Regions from separate parts of the Viridibacillus sp. FSL H8-0110 genome, predicted to be linked through region 1. Evidence: riboswitches for the same ligand, from Rfam matches in the RefSeq annotation. Region 1 holds a riboswitch; each other region holds the start of a gene.
The links. A riboswitch is a leader RNA that binds a small molecule or an ion and turns the genes downstream of it on or off. The one in region 1 is predicted to bind cobalamin.
Positions count from the first base shown of each region.

Region 2: linked by a shared signal. The riboswitch ahead of MHH98_RS11785 ((2Fe-2S) ferredoxin domain-containing protein) and the one ahead of MHH98_RS14275 (Ig-like domain-containing protein) in region 1 are both predicted to bind cobalamin.
Region 3: linked by a shared signal. The riboswitch ahead of MHH98_RS11525 (Ig-like domain-containing protein) and the one ahead of MHH98_RS14275 (Ig-like domain-containing protein) in region 1 are both predicted to bind cobalamin.

Region 1 covers NZ_JBBOPJ010000001.1:2,845,193-2,853,152, reverse strand. Annotated here, with positions in the region: gene MHH98_RS14285 (ABC transporter ATP-binding protein) at 1-650, shown strand, start outside; gene MHH98_RS14280 (DUF4083 family protein) at 720-899, opposite strand; cobalamin riboswitch at 1,144-1,322, shown strand; gene MHH98_RS14275 (Ig-like domain-containing protein) at 1,552-3,363, shown strand; gene MHH98_RS14270 (patatin-like phospholipase family protein) at 4,187-5,044, shown strand; gene MHH98_RS14265 (DNA alkylation repair protein) at 5,194-6,294, opposite strand; gene MHH98_RS14260 (GGDEF domain-containing protein) at 6,428-7,846, opposite strand.
Region 2 covers NZ_JBBOPJ010000001.1:2,354,550-2,362,509, reverse strand. Annotated here, with positions in the region: gene cbiQ (cobalt ECF transporter T component CbiQ) at 1-294, opposite strand, end outside; gene MHH98_RS11795 (energy-coupling factor ABC transporter substrate-binding protein) at 296-598, opposite strand; gene MHH98_RS11790 (energy-coupling factor ABC transporter permease) at 595-1,356, opposite strand; cobalamin riboswitch at 1,558-1,741, opposite strand; cobalamin riboswitch at 1,986-2,175, shown strand; gene MHH98_RS11785 ((2Fe-2S) ferredoxin domain-containing protein) at 2,376-2,741, shown strand; gene cobJ (precorrin-3B C(17)-methyltransferase) at 2,770-4,443, shown strand; gene MHH98_RS11775 (sirohydrochlorin chelatase) at 4,465-5,385, shown strand; gene cobK (precorrin-6A reductase) at 5,382-6,152, shown strand; gene MHH98_RS11765 (precorrin-8X methylmutase) at 6,165-6,815, shown strand; gene MHH98_RS11760 (cobalt-precorrin-5B (C(1))-methyltransferase) at 6,818-7,930, shown strand; gene cbiE (precorrin-6y C5,15-methyltransferase (decarboxylating) subunit CbiE) at 7,908-7,960, shown strand, end outside.
Region 3 covers NZ_JBBOPJ010000001.1:2,302,132-2,310,091, reverse strand. Annotated here, with positions in the region: gene MHH98_RS11555 (LamB/YcsF family protein) at 1-475, shown strand, start outside; gene MHH98_RS11550 (NRAMP family divalent metal transporter) at 490-1,710, shown strand; gene MHH98_RS11545 (putative hydro-lyase) at 1,733-2,524, shown strand; gene MHH98_RS11540 (YhdT family protein) at 3,014-3,280, shown strand; gene panF (sodium/pantothenate symporter) at 3,280-4,725, shown strand; gene MHH98_RS11530 (hypothetical protein) at 4,876-5,034, shown strand; cobalamin riboswitch at 5,195-5,387, shown strand; gene MHH98_RS11525 (Ig-like domain-containing protein) at 5,576-7,147, shown strand; gene MHH98_RS11520 (DUF4430 domain-containing protein) at 7,222-7,960, shown strand, end outside.

The DNA.
Region 1 (7,960 bases):
TGTTGAATATGCTATGTTCTTATTATTTTCCGACAAAGGGTGATTTAAAGGTAGTAGGAAGAACATTTGGGAAATCCGTTTTAGGAGAAGAGCTTAGAAGGAAGATTGGCCTCGTATCATCAGGACTTCAACAAAAATTAAATCCCAATGATAGTGCATTTGAAATCGTTCTTTCAGGTGCTTTTGCTTCGATTGGTCTATATGAAAAGCCAACACCGGTTATTCGGGAAAAGGCAATAAGTATATTGAAAAAACTAGGGAGTATTGAATACGCCGATCGTGATTATCAAACTTTATCGCAAGGAGAAAAGCAAAGAATATTGATTGGTCGTGCCTTAATGGATGATCCAGAGTTACTCATATTAGACGAGCCTGCTACTGGGTTTGACTTCATAGCTAGAGAACAATTGTTAAAAACAATTGGTGAAATTGCAGCTTTAGAAAGCGGACCAACAATAATCTATGTCACACATCATATTGAAGAAATTCTACCGGTTTTTCAGAAAACATTATTATTAAAAAAGGGCCAAGTATTTGCTTCTGGAAGTACAATCGATATGCTAACAAGTGAAAAGCTTTCTTCATTTTTCGATATTCCAGTAGAAGTTATTTGGTACAATAATCGTCCATTATTATCAAAGCGGGATTAAATGAACTTAAAAACTAACTGTTGAATTTAGTATTAGATACAACAGCTAGTTTTGTATTTTGAATAATAATTATTTAGACTGCTTTTCCAATAACATGATAATCTTATCCAATTTTTCATTTAGTTCGGTAGATTCATTCTTAGGAGTTGTATTTATAATGATTCTTCTAATAAATAGCATAAAAGAAATCGTACCTAATATCATTAAAGCAATGACAATAATTATTAGCATATCTCCAACATTAAACAATTCATCCCTCCTTCAACCATACATGCTTTTAAAAAGGATATTAATTCAATTTTAACATGTGTAACAGGAATTATGTGATTAACATATTAAAAGATTCATCGATAAATACAATTTTGAAATAAATATACATACGTTTCTTTCTTTATTTGTATAATTATTTGATGTGTTATGAGTAAAATATCAAAAACTAATCAAAATGCGATAGATTAATTTCCAATATTATGATAAGTTTATATTAAGTGAATATTGTATGCCAGAATTAGATGTAGTACATACATAAAAGGGAATTCGGTGAAATGCCGAAGCTGTATCCGCAACTGTAAATGCTGATGAAATAAGGAAATACCACTGTTTTATACGGGAAGGTCCTTAAAGTAAATTGATGCATAAGCCAGGAGACCTATCTAATTCATAGCGTATATCTACTCTTCGGAATAAAGTGAGATTACGGCAAAACAATCTATATTAGACAATACTGTTGTCCTATATTTCTTTGTATTTATGCTATTTCTCTATGGAGAAATAGCTTTTTTCATTGTTAAGAACTTTTAATTTCCAACATTTAATATATGAGTAAGAGTTAAATAGTCGACTAGCATGAAAAAGCCGAATTCCGAATCCAACAAATCTAAATAAAATCGGAGGAATTCAAATGTTAAAACGTTCATCTAGTATGGTGTTAGCTTTTGTTATGCTACTATCACTATTATCGCCGTTTACAGCTCAAGCTGAAAATAATATGGTAGTAAACAATGAAGACCATACTTCTCAAACAACATCACCACAAGTAATCAAAGAAAAACTAGTGAACTCTTTAGAGAAGGCAAAACAATATTATATTATAAACAACCAAACTATTAGTTCTAGAGTAATCAGTTCCCACAGTGGCTACTGGTCATTATCAGCAATGTATGCACTAGGCATGGATATTAAAAACTACAAGTGGGCAGAGGGCTCAGAAGTTACTAGTGAACAATCTTATTGGATGAAACCAAAAGCGGCTACTTCAAGCACTTCAAATGAAGACGCAGGTACTATTATTGGTGCATATATTCTAGGATTAGATCCAACAAATCTTGGACAACGCAACATTGTTGAAGATTTACAAAACAAACAAAAGGCTGATGGTAGTTTTTTCACAGCATACGGTGAATCTTGGGCATCAATTGCGCTAGGCTTAGCAAATGCAGACTATGATAAAGCCAAACATTTAGAAGTAATTTTAAAGAAACAAAATAATTCAGGATTATTCTCTGGATTTGGTTCATCTGATGACTTAGATGTAACAGGTTGGAATTTAACTGCATTAACGTTATTAAATAATACTGATAAGTCCAATGAAACAATTAACGAGTCTATTAAAAAAGCAGTAGATGGTATTCATGCAAAATATCAAAAAGATGGTTTTGTAGATAATTCAAACTCAATGGCAAGTATTATTATGGGACTAGCTACAGCTGGAGAAGATTTAACAGCTGACAAATGGAGCTATGAAAAAGACGGTAAAAAAGTTAACATTCTTGAAAAAATGATTGATGATTATCAATTAGAAGATGGTTCGTTTAAATGGATGATTAAAGATTCTAAAACAAACTTAATGGCTACTGAACAAGTAATCATTGCGTTAGCAGACGCATTGAATGGAAAATCAACATTTGCGAGATTAGCAGCTGGTGAAATACCAGATACTAATCCACCAGTGGAAAATCCAGATACTGAGGGCCCAACTGAACTTACAGTGGGAACAATTTCAAACAAAACAACATCAGTAACAGGAACAACAGAAGCATATGCAACAGTCTCAATATACAATGGAACTAAACTTCTAACATCAACAAAAGCTAACAATAAAGGAACTTTCGCGTTAAAGATTCCTGCACAAAAGGCGAATGTGAAATTAGTAGTAAAGACTACAGATGAAACTGGCAATGCTGGTGTAACAAAAACAATTACTGTACTAGATAAAATTGGACCAACAAAACTTATAGTAGGAACAATTTCAAACAAAGCAACTACTGTAAAAGGGACTACAGAAGCTAAAGCAACAGTTTCTATTTATAAAGGCTCTAAACTACTTACATCAACAAAGGCAAGTAGCAAAGGTAACTATACGCTGAAGATTACAAAACAAAAAGCAAACGTAAAATTAGTCGTAAAAACGAAAGATACAGTAGGTAATAAAGGCGTATCAAAAACAATTATTGTAAAAGATAAAATTGCACCAAAAAAACCAACAGTATCTAAAATCACATCGAAAACTACAAAAGTAAAAGGTATAACTGAAGCAAAAGCAACAATTACAATCTACAATAGTAAACATAAAAAAATTGGCTCAGCTAAAGCATCAAGCAAAGGAAATTTCAGTGTGAAAATCAAAAAACAAAAAGCAAATACTAAACTATCAATTTATGCGAAGGATCTAGCAGGAAATAAAAGTAGCAAACTTAGCGTGAAAGTGAAGTAACGGTAGTATGAAAAGGGGCTGTCCAGAAAGTCGGTGAATACCGGCCTTTGAGGGTAGCCCTATTTCTTTATAATTGAATCTGTTTAACTTGATTGTTGTTTTTGGCTAATTAAGAAGCATATTCAACTTAAAGCTTATTTGGCTTGATCTCTATAGATAATGAGAAATTGATCGCAACGAAATATCTTCGAAATTATTAAAGTGATACAATTGCATTTGATACAGATGAACAAAGCCTAAAAATGTTTTTGATTGAAAGAAGTTTAAATTACCTAAATATAAAGGTTTTTGAAAAATTTTATAGAATAGTTCTCTTAGTGCAATACCTAAAAGGAGTTGAGTATTTGATTACCATTTTAGAGAACATTATGGAATTAGCTTTCTTATTAATATTCATTTCTAGCGCAATTTATTGTAGGCATCTTAAATTAACTAAGTGGAAAAGAAGACTTTCTAAAGGCGAAATGACAATGTATATAATTACTTCAATTGCACTTCCAATGTACGCAATTACTTATTTTATTCTCCTTCTTGGAACATAAAATATGCTGTACGATCTTATTCGTTAATTTAACAAAAGAACGAGTTTATTTAAACATTCAAATCACGATAAAAGGTATAGATATCGGAGTTGGCCAATATATTAGGTACAACTCTATTTTTTATGTAAAAACAACAATGAATTTTAACATATGTTGATAAAACTAAAGAAAAGCGGATGAAAAGAAATTTGAATCCAAGCATTAATATACTGTTTTAGCTTTTTTCTAGATGCAAGTGATATGATAAAATAATAATAGAAATATAGTGAAAGAGTGATTTAATGCAGGTCAATGTGAAGGATACAAGTTTAGTACTTGAGGGCGGAACATTCCGTACGTTATTTACGTCAGGTGTCCTCGATGCTTTTTTAGATGAAGAGATTATGATGCCACATGTTGTCGGTATTTCAGCAGGGGCTATTAATGCCTGTTCTTATGTGTCAGAGCAAAAAGAGCGTTCACTTCGCGTCCTTGTTAATTATCGTCATGACAAACGCTATATAGGCGTTCGTAATTTTTTGCGAGAAAGAAGTTTATTTGGATTAAACTTTGCTTACAATATAATTCCAAACGAGCTAGATAAATTTGATTGGGATAGATTCCAACAATTCGAGGGAACAGTAAAGTTTGGTGTAACAAATGCGTATACAGGGGATATAGAGTATAAGGACGCACTTGATATGGATAAGGAATGTACGTTACTGCGCGCTACCTGTGCAATCCCTGTATTGTTTCCAGAGATTAAAATAAATGATACACCATACTATGATGGGGGATTAGCAGATCCAATTCCTATTCAGCATTTAGTAGATGAAGGTTTTGAAAAGCATGTGCTTGTGTTAACCCGACCTAAAGGCTATAGAAAAGTAAAAGATCGTCAAAGTAAATTAGTTATGAAGCTCCTTCGTAAACGATATCCCAATTTAGTAAAAAGCATGGAACAGCGTGTGGATCATTACAATGCCTCGCTCGATTATTGCGAACGATTGGAAAAAGAAGGAAGAGTCTTTATCTTCAGACCAGATGCACCCTTAAATAGTTTCGAAAAAGATTTAACCCAAATGCGAGCAAATTATGATATGGGCTATCAGCAAGCCGCGAAACAAATGGATGAATTAAAGGCTTTTTTAAATATATAAATGAGCAAAAAAACAGATTCTCATATTCGAGAGTCTGTTTTTGCTTTATTAGAAAGAAGTATTATGAGCCTAAAGTATAGTTGGCTTGTCGTATTAATAATCTACAATGAGCATATGAAAGAATTGAAAAAAACATAAAATCATTGAATTTATTTATCGTTGTTTTTTTCTTCAGTCAATACAAACTCGATTCCAGCCATTTCTACTCCATTAATGACAATGGCTATTCGATGTTCACCTGGATAGTGTTTTCTAGTAGATAACTGTTTAAAAGAATGACTTCTAGTATAAGTATATTCTCCAGGTAGATACGTATTTTCTGTTATCTTAAAGAGCTTTCTTCTTGTTATACCATTTGCTTTCATAAAATCAATGCCATATTCGATCCGAAGTTTTGCTGCATCTATAGTGGGGTTGGCAAAAGTGAACTGAAATGTTAATGATTCACCAATAGCTAGTTGATCTGTTGAAAGTTCAAACTCATTTATTTTAACAATAGGATTGTTATGGAATCCAAACAATGTGAGTGTAGTCGGGTCTGCTTGTCTAAGTAGGGTTCTACAAGCATGTTTGATAATCCAATCTGTTTTAGGGTTATGACCCATCCAACTCTTACCTAAGGACTTCACTAATTCAGGATGATCCTTTGTTATATCATTTAAATTATTTGCCACACTTTTACGGACATATTCACTTTCATCTGCTTTTAATAACTCTAAAATAGGGATAATTGATGTAGGGTCTTTTTTAAACATCTTCAAAGCAGGACCCCACGGAAGACGCGGTCGACACCCTTCACTCGCCAATCTACGCACATGCTCATTTTCATCTCTTGCCCATTTTTCCATAATAGACATCATTTTCTTCGGATCTTTTTCAATAAATGGGCGTACAGCAAATTCGGAGCTGGATGTAAGTGTAAAGAGTTTTAATGCTTCAATAGAAGTTTCCCAATCTGATAAGCCATAAGCTTCTATAAAATCAGGGAAAAATAAGTACTCAAAACCTTTGCAATCAGGAACAAGTTGACTTAGTACAGCAATGGCATCCGGATAAGAAGTGGGTAAGGTAGCTCTTAGTGTATGAGTAATATGTCTAGTTCGTTGTTTTAACTCACGTTGTTCCCATTCTTCATCAAATAATAGAGTCATGAACTGCTGTTCGTTAAATTCTGGATAGACGCTTGTTACCTTCTTACAAAATTGTTCAAAAAACGCTTTATTATAAACATCTTTTAGTAGTTCTGCCATAATTCTTTTTACTCCTTTAAAAAAGATAATACTTTCTATAAAAAAATAAACTTCTGACTCATTACTGAATTAGAAGTTTAAGTATACCTTATTTTGAAAAGTGGTATAAAGTAGTGATTCCTTTAATAATAGATCACTCATACTGCCTAATCTGATTTCGTCCATTTTCTTTTGCATTATATAAAGCGATATCGGCATTTTTGAAGATCTCGTGGAAAGAATTTATTTCGCCTTTTAGGTTTGTTGCCATGCCCATACTAACTGTAAATGTTAGTATAGTATCTTCTATAGGTATCTTCATTGCAGCCAATGTATGATTAAGAGTATTTGCAAATTTCATTACCTCAGTTGATGTTAGGTGACGGAGTAAAATAACAAATTCATCACCACCAAAACGAGCTGCGAAGGTTGTTTCTAGATTGGACAATTCTTTGCAAGTGTTTGCGACTAGCTTGATGACATCATCGCCAATTAAATGTCCGTATTGATCGTTAATTGATTTGAATTTATCGATATCAAATACTAGACAAGTAACATTCGTTTTTTCATTTGCTGCTTCTAATAACCACTTTGCTGCTACATTTTCTAAATGATAACGATTGTAAATATTCGTTAAGCCATCTAAGTTTGACCGTTCTTGAATAGCTGCCACACGATGTTGAATTTCTAGCTGGAGGGTTGTTTTATAGATAGCGGCTTGTTTCAGTTCTTGTAAAATATCAACATATTCTTTGTAATAATAATAACCGTCTTCAAAGTGATTTAACCGTTCACAAAGCTCTATTAGCAGTGAGATAATTCTTATTTTAGAAGCTAAATTCCCTGCTTTGGACGTTAGTTCTTTGCAAGTAGTTGCTGCTTTATAACTTACTTCGAATTGACCTTTCAAATAATACAACTCTCCGACATATTGATAATAAAGGATTTGCCACTTAATAGAGTTAGAATCATCCAAACAAGCTGATAATGTACTTAAATACTTGGTAGCATCATTTAGTAGAGTAAGTTTTAACGATGCCTCAACAAGGTTACATAATGCCTGGAACGTAAGCTGGGGAATATCGGCATGTTTTGATAATGCTAAATCCAACCCATGCAAAGCAAATTCATGTGCTTCGTCAAATTTTTGCTCCGCAATAGCTACCTTGCTTAAATTACAAAAACAATTGCACATCATATCAGTAGCATAAAGTTTTTTGGATAGGTCCATATTTAAAATTATTGTTTCTCTTGCTTTTTCCCAGTTTTCATTATATTCATAAAGAAAAAATAGAAGAAGATAAAGGTTCTCTTTTTCTTGATCACTCAAATCCTCTTTGTTTTGTTGACAGTACTCATCGTATAAAAAGATATAGTGGAATGCGTTTTTTAAATCAGCTAATGCATGGTATGAAATTGCAAGGTACATATAGCCAGAACGAATACTAATCCTATCTTGTTGTAACATAGCTTTTTCAACTAGCTCATGCCCAAATTTAATAGTCTCTTGGAGGTTTCCGGATAAATAAGTAGCGTGCGTTGTATTTTTTAATTCGTCAATTGTTAACAGCATTTACACAACCACCTTTATATTAATTCTTTATAAAAATAGAACAAAGGTCAGGAGAAAAGGTACTTAAGAACTATTTTAACCTATATGTTTACAAAATGTTAGCTAATACCAAAA
Region 2 (7,960 bases), 490 kb from region 1:
TGTCCAAAGTGAAGAGGGGCTTAAGCTATGATTGCTTGAAACTGAAATTAATATTGTAAGCATACTCGATAATAGGAAAAAACTAGGCACTAATAATAACTTGAAATAATATTTAAAAGGAATTTTCGCACCTAAAATTGTAAAAGCACTCATCACAGTGAATGTGATGAGTGATACAAGTGTATCTTTCACAGTTAACGAAAATAACATCAGAAAAAAGGTGAATACCATTTTTTCTATTGGATGAATATGCTGCCAACGATTCATATAAGCATATTTATCAATAAGAAGCATCTTATATTTGACCCTCTTTGTTATTCACATTATCTTTGCGTTTGTATTTACCTCTTGTTAGACCAACAAAGTAACCGATAAAACCAGCACCAATGGCTGCTTGAAGGCAGAATAATAGACTTTCGATTTCACCACTTGGTGGCTCCCAAATACTTGAGAACCAAGGCTCATACGAAGCATTAATTTCGCCAATGGCAGCTTCAGCTTCACCATCAGCTCCTCCAAATTCAGCCCCTTTTTGAATGAAAAGAGGGAAAATAGCAAGAATGACAACGATTGAGATTAGTATTAAATTCTTTTTCATCGTTGTTCAGCTCCTTTTGTGAAGACGCGAAGTGCTTTTAGCTCAGCTACGTTGTATTTTTTTAAGAAATTCATAATGACCACAGTTAAAATACCTTCAGAAATAGCTAAAGGAATTTGCGTTAAAGCAAAAATACTACTAAATTTAGTGAAAGAGGCAGAGATTCCACCGATTTCAGAAGGGAATGCAAGTGCTAATTGAATAGAAGTGACAAGGTAAGTACCAAGATCACCTAAAGTTGCAGCCAAAAATACAGCAAATGCAAAGGATAAACCTGCTTTAGAAGCCCCTTTGTAAACAGCGTAAGCAATTAGTGGACCAACGACTGCCATTGAAAATGCGTTAGCACCAAGTGTTGTTAAGCCACCATGAGCTAAAAGCAATGATTGGAATAAAAGAACAATAAAACCTACAATACTCATTGCAAATGGCCCAAATAATACAGTTCCTAAACCTACACCAGTAGGGTGAGAACAACTACCAGTTACAGATGGGATTTTAAGTGCGGATAAAACAAAAGCAAAAGCACCAGATAAGCCAAGCATCATTTTAGTATCTGGATTTTCCTTAATTGTTTTACGTATTGAACGGAATCCAATTATCAAAAATGGAATTGTTACTGCCCACCAGAAGATAGCCCATTCTACAGGTAAGAATCCCTCCATAATGTGCATGGCAAATGCTTGATTTGGAACAATCATGACAAATGCTAAAAAATAAATCATTTTCCAGTTAAATATTGATTTTAACTTATTCATATTATTCTCCCTTTTATTTATGTATTTTTACTAGATATACAGTTATATACAAATAACACCTCCTATGAAATACCTCTCTGGATAGGGCGTACAGCCAGTTTGCAAATAAAAAAGCACTTCTTTCATAGAAAGAAGTGCGTGAAGGAAAAGTCATCAAAAAATAAGACTTACTCACTTTCACACCCATCCTCGTAGGTTGAAACAGTTCCTCACTTTATGGCAGGTCTCCTGGCTTAGAATCCTCATTTTGCTACAGCCTTCCCGTCTATTGACAGTGACATAATGTAGCAAAACTCCTCAACACAGTGGCGGGACCGCGTCGGATTAACACCGACTTCCCTTTTAAGTTAAACGCTAATTTAACACCATAAAGTTTATTGAATTGTTTGATTTCAGAATATAGTGTATCATGAGAATTTTCTTTCTACTAGATTTTTTTATGGAATTTTCAAAAATATTGAAATTGAGTAGTAAGGTAGATATAACTGTTTTTAATAACTTTATATAGGTGTAAATGTAGAATTTAAATTATGTCAAGATAATATTCATAAAAAAATCTATTTGAATCTAGTAAAATTTAGTATATGATAGTTACAGATTTAGAATTTACTGAATAATACAATTGAATATCAAATTTAAAAGTGCCGACATGTTTGGTTTATTGAACATGTAGGATAATAGGGAAATCGGTTAGAATCCGATGCAGCCCCCGCTACTGTAACGCTGATGAAATGATAACACTCACTGGTAAAATACTGGGAAGAGATCAAAGTAAAGTGACGCGTAAGCCAGGAAACCTGCTTTTATAATTATGAACGATACTTTTCGGAGGGAAAGGTGAAGGCTACAGTGGACGATGCTTATTTATTTTGATGTGTTGTCTGAATAATCTAGTTTTTAAACCTTAATTCTTTGAATTAAGGTTTTTTTATTTACCAAAATAAATAACTAGTTGCCAATTTACCCTATTTCCATAGATTTTTCATAAAAAATGATGAACACAGTATGGGAGGATCACGATGACAACTTGGAATTTAGAAAGAATGAAAAGCCATTTGCTCATTTGTAATGGTAGTAGCTGTTTGAAAAAGGGCGGCGAAGAAGTAACGCTGGCAGTAAGGGATGAGATTGCTAGGCTTGGGGTAGACGAACAAATACATACAACTCGAACTCGCTGTAATGGACGTTGCAAAGATGCCTGTGTCGTTATTGCGTATCCACAAGGTACTTGGTATCAAGCAGAATCTCCTGAAATTGGCCGTCAAATTGTTCGCGATTGTATGAATCAGCAAGTTGCACCTCATGTCGTCTACCAAACATTAAATGGCAACATGACGAAAAACCCTACATCAGGAGCGATTAAAGGTATTTCGAAAAACAAATAGTTAGATGTAACGAAAAGGAGATGTTTGAATGTCGCAACTTGGCAAACTTTATGTAGTTGGTTTTGGTCCAGGAGATTTTAAACATATTACAACTAGGGCAGTTGAAGCACTGCAAGAAAGTGATTTTATTATCGGTTATAAAACGTACGTTGAACTCATTCAAGATCTAATTGATAGTAATACATCTGTCATCAGTACCGGTATGACTGAAGAAGTTTCTCGGGCTCAAGAAGCCGTAAGACAAGCTGAAAATGGTAAAAAAGTAGCGGTCATTTCAAGTGGTGACTCAGGTGTGTACGGTATGGCCGGACTAGTTTATGAAGTGTTAATAGAAAAGGGATGGACAGAAGCAACCGGTGTTGAAATTGAAGTTATTCCTGGCATTTCCGCTATTAACTCTTGTGCTTCTTTACTTGGCGCACCGGTCATGCATGATTCATGTACGATCAGCTTAAGTGACCACCTAACTCCATGGGATTTAATAGCAAAACGTGTGGAAGCTGCGGCAATGGCGGATTTTGTAATAGCTCTTTACAACCCACGGAGTGGTCGTCGTACACGACAAATTGTCGAAACGCAACGTATTTTATTACAGTATCGTTCACCTGAAACACCAGTAGGTTTAGTGAAAAGCGCTTATCGTGATCGACAAAATATCATCATCACTAATTTAAAAGATATGTTAAATCATGATATTGGTATGTTAACGACAGTTGTCATCGGTAATTCATCGACATTTTTGTATGATAATAAAATGATTACGCCTCGTGGTTACCAAAGAAAATACACATTGAATGCTGAAAAACAACCACTAAAACCACATCAACGTTTGAAAGAAGAGGCAGAACCGTGGGCAATGGACCAAGAAACCGGCATTCAGCGTAGTCAAATTATTGATAGTGCACCTGCTTTAGTAAGAGCTAAGCAACCGTCAGTTGTAAAAACAGAACCAAAACCTAAAATTGGCTCATTTGAAATGGCATTAGATGCATTAACTCGTGTAACGGGTCAGCAAGTGGAAACTCAAACTACTTTTGTACAGCAAGAAATGGAATCTATTTTCGAATTAGCCGTAAGCCCTGGGGTTGCAAATAAAAGGTTTACACCAAAACAAATGATGACATTAGCTGATGTAGTTGGAGATAAAGGCACTATGGAATATACACCAAACCATAATATTCTTTTGAAAATCCCAACAACAAAACCAGATTTTATTACAGCTAGACTGCAAGATGCAAACTTTATTCTGTCACCAGTTGGTGATGTTGTCACAATAAAAGCATGTGATTTCTGTGATGGCGAGAAAACGGGCGGAATTCCTTATGCTGAGGAACTTCAAGAAAAACTTGGAGGTCTGAACATGCCTAAAGAATTTAATATCGGTTTTAATGGCTGTGGTATGGCATGTTATAAAGCTGTAATGGAAGACGTCGGAATCGTCTATCGAAAAGGTAAATTTGATCTTTTTGTAGGTGCGAAGCCAGTTGGTAGAACGGCTCACCCAGGACAACCAGTTGCAGAGGGCATTGAGCCAGAAAAGATTGTAGAAGTTGTCAGTAATATCGTTGAAGAATATCGTCAAAATGCACATCCGAACGAGCGCTTGTTCAAATACTTCAAACGTGTGAAGCGAATTCAAGGATTTAACTATCAAGATATGTCACCGAAAATTGAAATTGAACCTGCTCCTTGCGGGGATTAAAACTTAGGGGGAACTATATTTATGAAAGCTATATTATTCGTCGGGCATGGTAGTCGTTTAGCAGAGGGTAATGCAGAGGTTAATAAATTTGTAGAGCAATTAAAGCCAACATTAGATGGTCAATTACTAGTGGAATCTTGTTTTTTAGAATTTGCATCACCAAACATTGCACAAGGGATTGATAACTGTGTCGTTAAAGGTGCTACAGAAATCCATGTTATTCCGATTATTTTATTGCAAGCAGGACATTCGAAAATTCATATTCCAGCAGCGATTGATGAAGGTAAAGAAAAATATCCTACTGTACAAATTACATATGGTCGTCCACTAGGTGTACATGAATCCATTTTCTCAATTTTAAAAGAACGTTTAACAGATGCCGGTTTCAATCATGAAGCGGAAAATAAAGATACAGCTATTTTATTAATCGCACGTGGTGGTAGTGACCCAGATGCTAATAGCGACTTTTATAAAATTGCCCGTATGCTTTGGGAACAGTTAAATGTTCGTACAGTAGAATGTGCATTTATGGGTGTAACTTACCCAACAGTTGAGGAAGGTATTGAAAGATGTCAGCAGTTAGGAGCTAAAAAAGTAATTATGCTGCCTTACTTCCTATTCACAGGTATTCTGATGGAACGTATGGAACAAATGGTCTTAAGTTACCAAACTAAGTACCCTGAATTAGAAGTAAAATTAGCGTCTTACTTTGGTTACCACGCTGAACTAAAAACAGTATTAGCAGATCGAGTTGAAGAATCACTTCAAGGTAATGTGAAAATGAACTGTGATACTTGCCAATACCGTATCAATGCAATGGAATTTGTAGAGCATCATCACCATCATGACCATGATCATGACCACGACCACGGCCATCATCACCACGATCATGACCATCACCACCATGAACACGATCACGAACATGCTGGTACTGCAAAATGATTTTGTTTTTAGCAGGTACGAGCGATGCCAGAGCATTGGCGATAGAGTTACAACAAACTGGATACCCAGTTTTTGCAACTGTTGTCACTGAATCAGCTGCAAAAAGTTTAGTTGAAGCAAATATAGAAACGCATATTGGTCGTCTAACAGCTGAAGATATGGCTCGATTTATTCAATCAAAAAACTTACAAGCTGTAGTAGATGCATCTCATCCATTTGCAGAAGAGGCATCAAAAAATGCACTAGAAGGTGCAAGATTAGCAAGTGTTCCATATATCCGCTATGAACGTGAAAGTCAGCAATTCGAAAATGACAAATTAATCTTAGTAAAAAACTACGAGGAAGCGGCAAATCTGGCGGCTAAAAAACGCGGTGTCATCATGCTGACAACTGGCAGTAAAACACTTGGTACATTTACTGAGAAGTTATTAGGATTAGAGGATACAAGAGTCATTGCCCGTATGCTACCACGTTTAGACAATATGGAAAAATGCGCAGAGCTTGGTGTAGAACAAAAGAATATCGTTGCTATTCAAGGTCCATTTTCAAAAGAGCTTAATTTAGCTCTTTATAAGCAATACGGTGTCACTTTAATGATTACAAAAGAAAGTGGCAAAGTAGGTTCAGTTGATGAAAAATTAACAGCAGCTCTGGAATGTGGAATTGAAACAATTATGATTGCAAGACCGAAAGTAGCTTATGAAAATGTGCATTCTACTTTTATTGATGTTATTCAAGCATTACAAACTCAACTTTCCCAAATTTAGGAGGTAACAAGAATGGATTTTAGAACAGATTTTAAACCTTTAACAGTCGATCCAGATAAAATTTACGAACATAGTTTTGCAACTATTTTAGAGGAATATGGTCCACATGATTTTACGGAAGATGAATGGAAAATCATTCGTCGTATTATTCATGCTTCAGCGGATTTCGATTTAGGTCGCTCAGTAATTATTCATCCAGATGCGATTGAAGCGGGTATTAGAGCTATTCGTTCTGGTAAAGCAGTTATCGCTGATGTGCAAATGATTGAAAGTGGTACCGGACATAAGCGATTCCAAAAACACGGTGGAGATGTATATTGCTATATTTCTGATGAAGATGTTTCGAAAGCTGCTAAAGAGGCAGGTGCTACACGTGCTATTATGTCAATGCAAAAAGCTGCTCATTTACATGAAGGTGGTATTTATGCAATTGGAAATGCACCAACTGCATTATTAGAATTGATTCGCTTAATTAAAGAAGGTGTAGTAAAACCGGATTTAATAATCGGAATGCCTGTTGGATTTGTATCTGCTGCAGAATCGAAAGAAGAATTAGCTAAAATCACAGAAGTACCGTTTATTACAAACCTTGGACGTAAAGGTGGTAGTACCGTAACTGTTGCGGCACTTAATGCCATTTCACTATTAGCTGATCAGGCTTAACGATGCAAAAGAAAGAGAAAAAAGATCCATCGCAAATGCGTCATGGCTATACAACAGGCGCTTGTGCAACAGCAGTAACGAAAGCAGCTTTAACGGCTCTTATTACTGGTGAAGCACAAGAAACAGCAACGATCCATTTGCCGGTGGGCCGAGATGCGACATTTACTATTGAAAAAAATACATTTGAAGGAAATTCAGTAAGTTGTGAAACGATAAAGGATGCCGGAGATGATCCAGATGCAACACATAAAGCATTGATTATTTCTACTGTCAGCTGGGGCGATCAACCTGGAATAATTTTAGATGGAGGAGTCGGCGTGGGACGAGTGACCAAGCCGGGTCTTCCTGTTCCTGTTGGAGAAGCAGCTATTAATCCAGTCCCAAGGAAAATGTTGAACACTACCGTCCAAGAAACGCTAGATGAATTTCAAATTGACCGTGGAGTAAAGGTTGTCATTTCTGTTCCAGATGGAGAAGAAATTGCAAAAAAAACGTTAAATGGTCGACTCGGAATTATCGGTGGTATTTCTATATTAGGTACTAGAGGAACCGTTGTACCGTTTTCTAGTTCTGCTTATATGGCAAGTATTGTCCAGGCGATTAGTGTAGCAGTTGCTATGGGCTGCGAACATGTCGTGTTGACAACAGGTGGGCGAAGTGAAAAATATGGCATGCAACAATATGAAGGACTTTCTGAGGAAGCTTTCATTGAGATGGGTGATTTTGTCGGTTTTGCACTTAAGCATTGTAAACGTTTAGGTATTAAAAGAGTGTCGTTAGTAGGCATGATGGGGAAATTTTCGAAAGTTGCTCAAGGTGTCATGATGGTGCACTCGAAAAGTGCTGCCATCAATTTTGAATTTATGGCAAAACTTGCGAAAGACGTAGGAGCACCAGACGAACTAGTGCAAGAAGTGGTGGGAGCAAATACGGCTTCTCAAGTTGGTGAGATGATGATGGAAGCAGGTTTTGACCAGTTTTTTAATCATTTATGTGAAGCTTGTTGTACAGCTTCTCTCAATCATGTGCGTGGAGGCCTTATCATGGACACAGCAATTTATTCCATGAAAGGACAATTATTAGGGAGGTCTGATGGCATTGACTCAATCGATTAAATTGATCGGAATTGGTGATAACGGACTAGA
Region 3 (7,960 bases), 540 kb from region 1:
AGGGTTTTTATCTACTTGTGGAGAGAAAATGCAGCACGTAAAACCTCACGGAGCTTTATATAATATGGCTGCGAAAGACCAGGCATTATCTGAGGCTATAGCACAAGCTGTCTATGATGTCTCACCTGAACTTGTGTTATTTGGATTAGCTGGAAGTGAGTTAACGAAGGCAGGAGAAAAACTTGGTCTCCAAACAGTTCATGAAGTATTTTCTGATCGTACATATCAAGCGGATGGATCACTTACTTCACGTACACAATCAGATGCTTTAGTAACAGACGAAGAACAATCTGTAAATCAAGTCGTAACGATGGTCAAAGAAGGCTATATTGAGTCTCAACAACAAACGAAAGTATTATTGCGAGCGGACACTGTTTGTATCCATGGGGATGGAGTACATGCTCTTGCATTTGCAAAATATATTCGAAACACATTGGAGAAAAACAACATCAACGTTCAAGCATTTCACGTATAAAAAGGGGTTTTCATATGACAAAGGTTAACTTAGATCAAGGGCAAGGGAGAAAGAAAGTAGGACGCAGCGTCTTATTAGGAGCTGCTTTCCTTATGGCAACATCAGCGATTGGACCAGGGTTTTTAACACAAACGACGGTCTTTACACAACAATTAGGTGCTAGTTTTGCCTTTGTTATTTTAGTTTCACTTATTTTAGATGTCTTTGCTCAAATGAATGTTTGGCGTATCATCGCAGTATCAGGTATGCGTGGTCAAGAGATTGCCAACAAAGTACTTCCTGGTTTAGGTATTGTATTAGCCATCATGATTGTTATTGGTGGTCTAGCATTTAATATTGGTAACGTTGCAGGAGCTGGTCTAGGATTAAATGCTATGCTCGGCTTAGATCCGATTACGGGTGCAGTAATAAGTGCAATTTTTGCAATTTTCATTTTCCTTGTAAAAGAGGCAGGTAAAGCGATGGATAAGGTTGCACAAGCAGCTGGCTTTATCATGATTTTACTAATGATGTACGTTGCTTTTACAACATCGCCTCCAGTTGGTGATGCATTAGCTAATACATTTACACCTGAAAAACTGGATATTTTATCAATCGTAACTTTAGTTGGAGGAACAGTTGGTGGTTACATTGTATTCGCCGGTGGCCACCGCTTACTTGATGCAGGTGTTAAAGGTATAGAATCTTTACCAGATGTAACAAAGAGTTCTGTAACGGGTATTGCTGCTACAGGTATTATGCGTGTAGCTCTGTTTTTAGCAGTATTAGGTGTTGTACACCAAGGTTTAGCAATTGACCCTGCTAACCCACCGGCTTCTGTCTTTAAATTAGCTGCAGGTGAAATCGGTTATCGTATGTTTGGTGTTATTATGTGGGCTGCAGCTATTACTTCTGTAGTAGGTGCTGCATATACATCAGTATCATTTATTCGTTCATTCCATCCATTAATTGAAAAATATCATAACTGGGTAATTATCGCCTTTATCGTTGTATCAACTATCACATTTGCATTCGTTGGTAAACCTGTGAAAATTCTAGTTTTAGTAGGAGCAATCAATGCAATAATCTTACCGCTTGCACTTGGTACGTTATTGATCGCAGCATATAAAAAAGATGTTGTTGGTAATTATAAGCATCCGATGTGGTTAACCATCCCTGGTATTTTTGTTGTAGTTGTTATGGCTGTACTTAGCGTTCGTACACTTATTATCGAATTACCAAAACTATTTAGCTAGTGAAAAAGAAAGGGGAATTGTGATGACACAATACGATACGATGACTCCAGATGCTATTCGAGCATTAATTCGAAATGGTGAATTGACTGGACCAACAGCAGGTATGGCTAAAGGCTATACGCAAGCAAACTTAGTGATTTTAAAGAAAGAGTATGCTTATGATTTCTTATTATTCTGTCAACGCAATCCAAAATCTTGTCCACTAGTAGATGTATCCGATATTGGGTCATATACACCTAACTCTATTGCATCTGATGCAGATATTCGCAAAGATATTCCGAGATATCGAATATATCGTGATGGTGTTTTTACTGAAGAAGTAACCGATGTTACAGATTATTGGGAAGATGATATGGTATGTTTCCTACTAGGATGTAGCTTCACTTTTGAAACACCACTTCTTGCAAGTGGTATTCCAGTAAGACATATAGAAGAAGGCTGTAATGTACCTATGTATAAAACGAATATCCCATGTGAAAAAGCAGGTATTTTCGAAGGCCCAATGGTTGTTAGTATGCGTCCTATGAAACATGCCGATGCAATCCGAGCTGTACAAATTACTTCTCGCTTTCCAGATGTTCATGGCGCACCGATTCATATCGGAGATCCAAGCCGAATTGGGATTACAGATGTAAATACTCCTGATTTTGGAGATGCTGTAACGATCAAAGAAGATGAGGTTCCGGTATTTTGGGCTTGTGGTGTTACGCCTCAAGCTGTAGCGATGGAAAGTAAACCAGCTATAATGATTACGCACGGACCAGGCTGCATGTTCATTAGTGATTTAAAAGATGATAATTTAAGCGTACTTTAAGTTTTATAGCGCCCTCAAGTTAGAAACATAACTTAAGGGCGCTTTTTTATATATCTTTAGCTTATTTTATGCCACTAAATCCACAATCTATGTCCAATATTTCAAGTATAAAGTGGTGAACCACTTTATACTTGAAATTAGCTTGCTCAGCGCCAAATGGGATGCCACCTCTAACTTGTTCTAGATAACGTTGAATTACATCTTGTAGTTGCCAGTTTGTTGTTTTTAAAGGTATTCCTTCTTTTACCCCTCAACCTAAATGAGTAAATAGGGTTCCTCTTAGCTACTTCGGAAATAAACCATCATAGCATTAATTACCATTTATTATAATTTAATGTTTTTATACAAAAATAATACTTATTTCTTTAGTTTACATAATAATATTATGTAATCTAAACTCTATACTTTCAATTTTTTAAATGAGAACGTATTATTATAAAAGCAACTTATTTTTAATATGTTGTGATTCTTCACAAAGGAGATTGTTATATGAATGATAAGCGATTTAAGATTGCGCATCGTGAAGCCATCATTGGGGTGATTCTTGTAATCATCAATTTTAGTATTTGGTTTGGCTTTGCTTATGGGATGGGATCAGGAGATCCGTCTTCTTATACATATGTACTTGGTTTTCCAGCGTGGTTTTTCTATAGCTGTATTGCAGGTACTATTTTCATGGTCATCCTTATAATTTTCGTCATTAAATTCCTCTTCAAAGATGTGCCATTTGACGATGAGGAGGGTGAACACAAATGATACATTGGCAAGTGATTATTCCATTAGTTGTTTTTCTAGTAGTTATTTTTGGAATTGGGATATGGGCGAATCGCCAAGTCATGCAATCAAATTCGTTCTTGCAAGAATATTTCCTTGGCGGACGTGAAATGGGTGGCTTCTTACTTGCGATGACAATGATGGCCACTTACGGAAGTGCTGGTAGTTTTATTGGTGGACCAGGTGTTGCCTATAATACAGGCCTCGGTTGGGTACTTTTGGCCATGGCACAGTTACCAGCAGGTTACTTCGTTCTAATGATTCTCGGTAAAAAATTTGCAATTATTGCACGTAAATATCAAGCAATAACACTAATTGATTTTTTACGAGAACGATATCAAAGCAAAATAGTTGTCATTGTATCTGCAATCAGTATTATTTTATTTTTATTTGCTTCTATGGCAGCTCAGTGGATTGGTGGAGCGCGATTAATTGAGTCATTAACAGGCTTAAACTATTCTACTGCATTGTTTATCTTTGCAGGTGCTGTATTAATTTATGTGATTATTGGCGGTTTCCGTGCAGTAGCATTAACAGATGCAGTACAAGGTTCTGTAATGGTCATTGGGACAGTTATTTTACTTGTCGCTACGGTTATTGCTGGTGGTGGAATATCGAATATCATGAGTGATTTAGTAGCTGAAAATCCAAACCTTGTATCTCCTTATGGGGCAGATCGTAGTTTAACGCCATTATATGTTTCGACATTTTGGATTTTAATTGGGATAGGTGTTATTGGCTTACCTCAAATTGCCGTTCGTGCCATGTCATATAAAAACTCAAAAGGCATGCATACAGCCATTATCATTGGCACAATTGCACTTGCTACAGTTATGTTTGGCATGCATTTAATCGGTGTACTAGCACGTCCAGTATTACCAGGCGTAGAAATAGGCGATAAAGTGATGCCTTTACTAACGCTAAAAGTATTACCCCCTTATTTAGCAGGAATTGTTCTAGCTGCTCCAATGGCGGCCATTATGTCTACCGTCAATGCTTTACTTATTTTAGTAAGTTCAACTGTGGTAAAGGATATTTACTTAAACTATATAAAACCAACTGCATCAGATGCACAGATTAAAAAAGCAAGTTTCTATGTGACTACAGTTATTGGGATAGCAGTGGTACTAGTAGCTCTACGTCCACCAGATTTACTTATTTGGCTGAACTTATTTGCTTTCGGTGGATTGGAATCTGTATTCTTATGGCCGGTTGTATTTGGTCTCTACTGGAAAACAGGAAACAAATACGGTGCAATTGCATCGATGATTATCGGGATTTCATCTTATATCTACATTGATCAAATAATGCCAAGTGTATTAGGTATGCATACGGTTACGTTGCCGATTATCTTATCTTTAGTAGCATTTGTTGTAGTAAGTCTTGTTACGAAGGACAAAGTTAAGACTGGGACATCGATTATTTAATATAAAACACCAAACTTTCAATTAAAAAGTTTGGTGTTTTTATGTTGAAAAAACGGTAAATATTTTTTGATGAATCAATTGACAGATAACTCTGGCTGTTATATAGTAATAAAAAATAATTAATTTGTTATATAACAGGAGGGTATCCACATGGAAATGTATAGAGAAGGTTATGAAACGTATTGTCTAGCTTGTGAAAATTATGGTATGGAGTCGATGAATTTTTATCTTTACGTGAGAAACTTAACAGTAGAGCAGTTAAACGCATTCAATCAACATACGAAGGGAAGCGATGATTACGAAGTCTGATGCCATAGTAATTTTATAAAAACCCTACCCTTTGCTAAAAACAGGTAGGGTTTTATTATGTTTTTATTGTTTTAATACGAAAAAGTCTGAATTTTAATACAATAAAAAATATTAATTTACATTCTAAAACTTTTATGAAATACTTTAGATTAATAGACAATTAAATAGTTCTTATAAGAGTGCTTATGTTGATCATAAGCTAAAAGGGAAATCGGTGTAAATCCGATGCAGCCCCGCTACTGTAAGTGTGGATGAAATTGTTGCAAACCACTGGTGCATGTATAATGCGCTGGGAAGGAACAAGAGTAAATAGATACACAAGCCAGGAGACCTGCTTTTATAATGTAGTTTCAATCTTCGAGGGGGAGATTTGGAGCATCGAAGGCCTTTTTGTATATAACTGTACATTTTTCTGGCATTTCGCCGTCCAAAATCTCTTTGCATTGTGTAAAGGGATATTTTTTTGCCCTTTTACATTTTTTTGTATCCTTTTGAAGTGAAAACTACTAATAATTCACAAAAAGATATGGGGGATTTCAACATGTACAAAAGTAAATGGGTAAGAAAATGGGCAGCACCAATCGGTATGGCAAGTTTATTAGCGTTTTCACAACTACCAGGACAATTGTCGACAGTAAACGCTGCAGAAAATACGTCAGCGACAGTTCAAGTACCAGCGAAAGATGTCAGTTATAAAAACGTTCTAAATTCAACAGCGGCATTTTTACTACAACAAGTGCCGAATCCATCATTTGGTGATGAAGACTACGTAACTGATTTCGCTCGTGCTAGCGTACCAGTTCCATCTAAATACTATGAAACTTATTACAATAATCTAGTCAAAGAGGTTAAAAGTAAAGATGGCAAAATCTCTGAAGACGTTGGTAAATATTCAAAAGTCATTATTGCACTAACAGCAATCAACAAAGATCCACGTAATATTGGGGGATATGATTTAGTTAAGTCTATGTATGATACATATTTAGCTACAGAAAAAGCAGAAAAATTAACTAATGGGAATAAATTTCATTTCTTAAATGCTATTGATACGAAAAATTATGATTTATCAACGGAATCGAAATATGCAGAGATTACAAGAACTAAATTAGTAAATGATTTAGTAAAAGATCAATTTGAAGATGGATCATTTGCGTGGGCTCTAGATTATGGATCTGATAAAGATTCAACATCAATGACGGCTACGGCTTTAGCACCTTATACAAAGGATGACAAGGTAAAAGCAGCAGTTGAAAAAGCAAATGATTATTTAGGTAAAGAACTAGGTGAACAAGGTGGTTTCTACTCAGAGTGGGCAAAAGGTGACAGCCCTGAAACGGTATCTCAATTCATCATCAATTTAACGTCTAATCAAACAAATCCAAAGACGGATCCACGTTTCGTCAAAGGTAATGGTAACTGGGCTGTTTCTAACCTAGTAAGTTTTGTAGATAGTGCTACAGGTGGATTAAAAAGCGGTTTATCACTTAAAATTCCAAACTTAATGTCTTCAGATCAAGGATTACGTGCACTTGCTGCATATGACCGCTTTGTAAAAGGCAAAAACCGTATTTATGATATGTCTGATGCTGCAGAGTCACTTAAATTTGACATTACAGCACCTGAAGTAGCAACAGCTAATAAAGTTAGTGATCAAACAACAATTGTTAAAGGCAAAGCTGAAGCAGGAGCGAAAGTTACGATTTATAACGGCTCTAAGCTACTAGCATCAACTACTGCATCTACAAAAGGCACATACTCTTTAACAATCAAAAAGCAAAAAGCTAATTCAACATTGAAAATTTATGTTACAGATGCATCTAAAAATAAGAGCAAAGCATTCACATTAAAAGTAGCTGATAAAACGGCTCCTAAAGCACCATCAGTTAAAAAAGTAACAAAGTCGACTAATAAAGTGACTGGTACAGCTGAAAAAGGTGCAAAAGTGTATGTACTAAAAGGTAAAACGTCTATCGGTAAAGGTACTGTAAATAGTAAGGGGCAATTTACTGTTAAAATTAAAAATCAAAAGGCTAATACTAAATTAACAGTCTATGCCAAAGACAAGGCTGGTAACAAAAGTAACGTGACAAAAGTAACGGTTAAAACGAAATAACTTGAAATATATAGGAAGGGTGTTGGAGTTTATCTCCAGCACCCTATTCCCATCTATAAGAAGAGGTGCGATATATGAAAAAATTAATACCATTATGGCTAATGATGATTCTCTCATTGATCATTATCACTGGCTGTAAGATTCAATCAGTTGAAGAATATAATAATCAAACTGAGCAAGAACAAAGTGTTTATGGAGCAAGTGAGACTAAGGTAATCGTTAAAGGAGATAAAGGTGAAGAATCAACAAAGGAAGAAATAGAAAAGGATTCAACAATAGATGCTGAAAAGCCAAATAAAGAAGAAGAGAAAAAGACAGAAACAAAGCAAAAGGAACAAAAAAATGAAGCAGAGGTAACGCCAAAAAAAGATCAACCAACTAGCACATCTAAAACTGAATCAACACCAACTTCGAAAACACCTAGTAACGATACTTCGACTAGTTCAAATAAAGAGAAGCCAGATAAAAGTCCAGCTCCATCTAAGGATAAATCACCGTCAAAAGATCAAAAGCCAGACAAAGATAAAAAACCCGAAAATAATAACGTCGCTCAAAAGCCAAGTAAGCCTAATAAAGAAGATGAAAAGAAAAAAGAATATGTGACCATCTCCATTAGTGCTACAACATTGCTGACACATTGGGATATGTTAAAACCTGCATTACAAAGTGAAAAATACGTCCCAAAAAACGGCGTTATTTTAAAGTCAACTAAATATGAAATCTTAAACGAAGATGAAACGGTTTGGTCTATTTTAAGACGTGCGACAAATGAACATGGTATTCATCTTGAGTATGAAGGAGCGGGTGAAAATC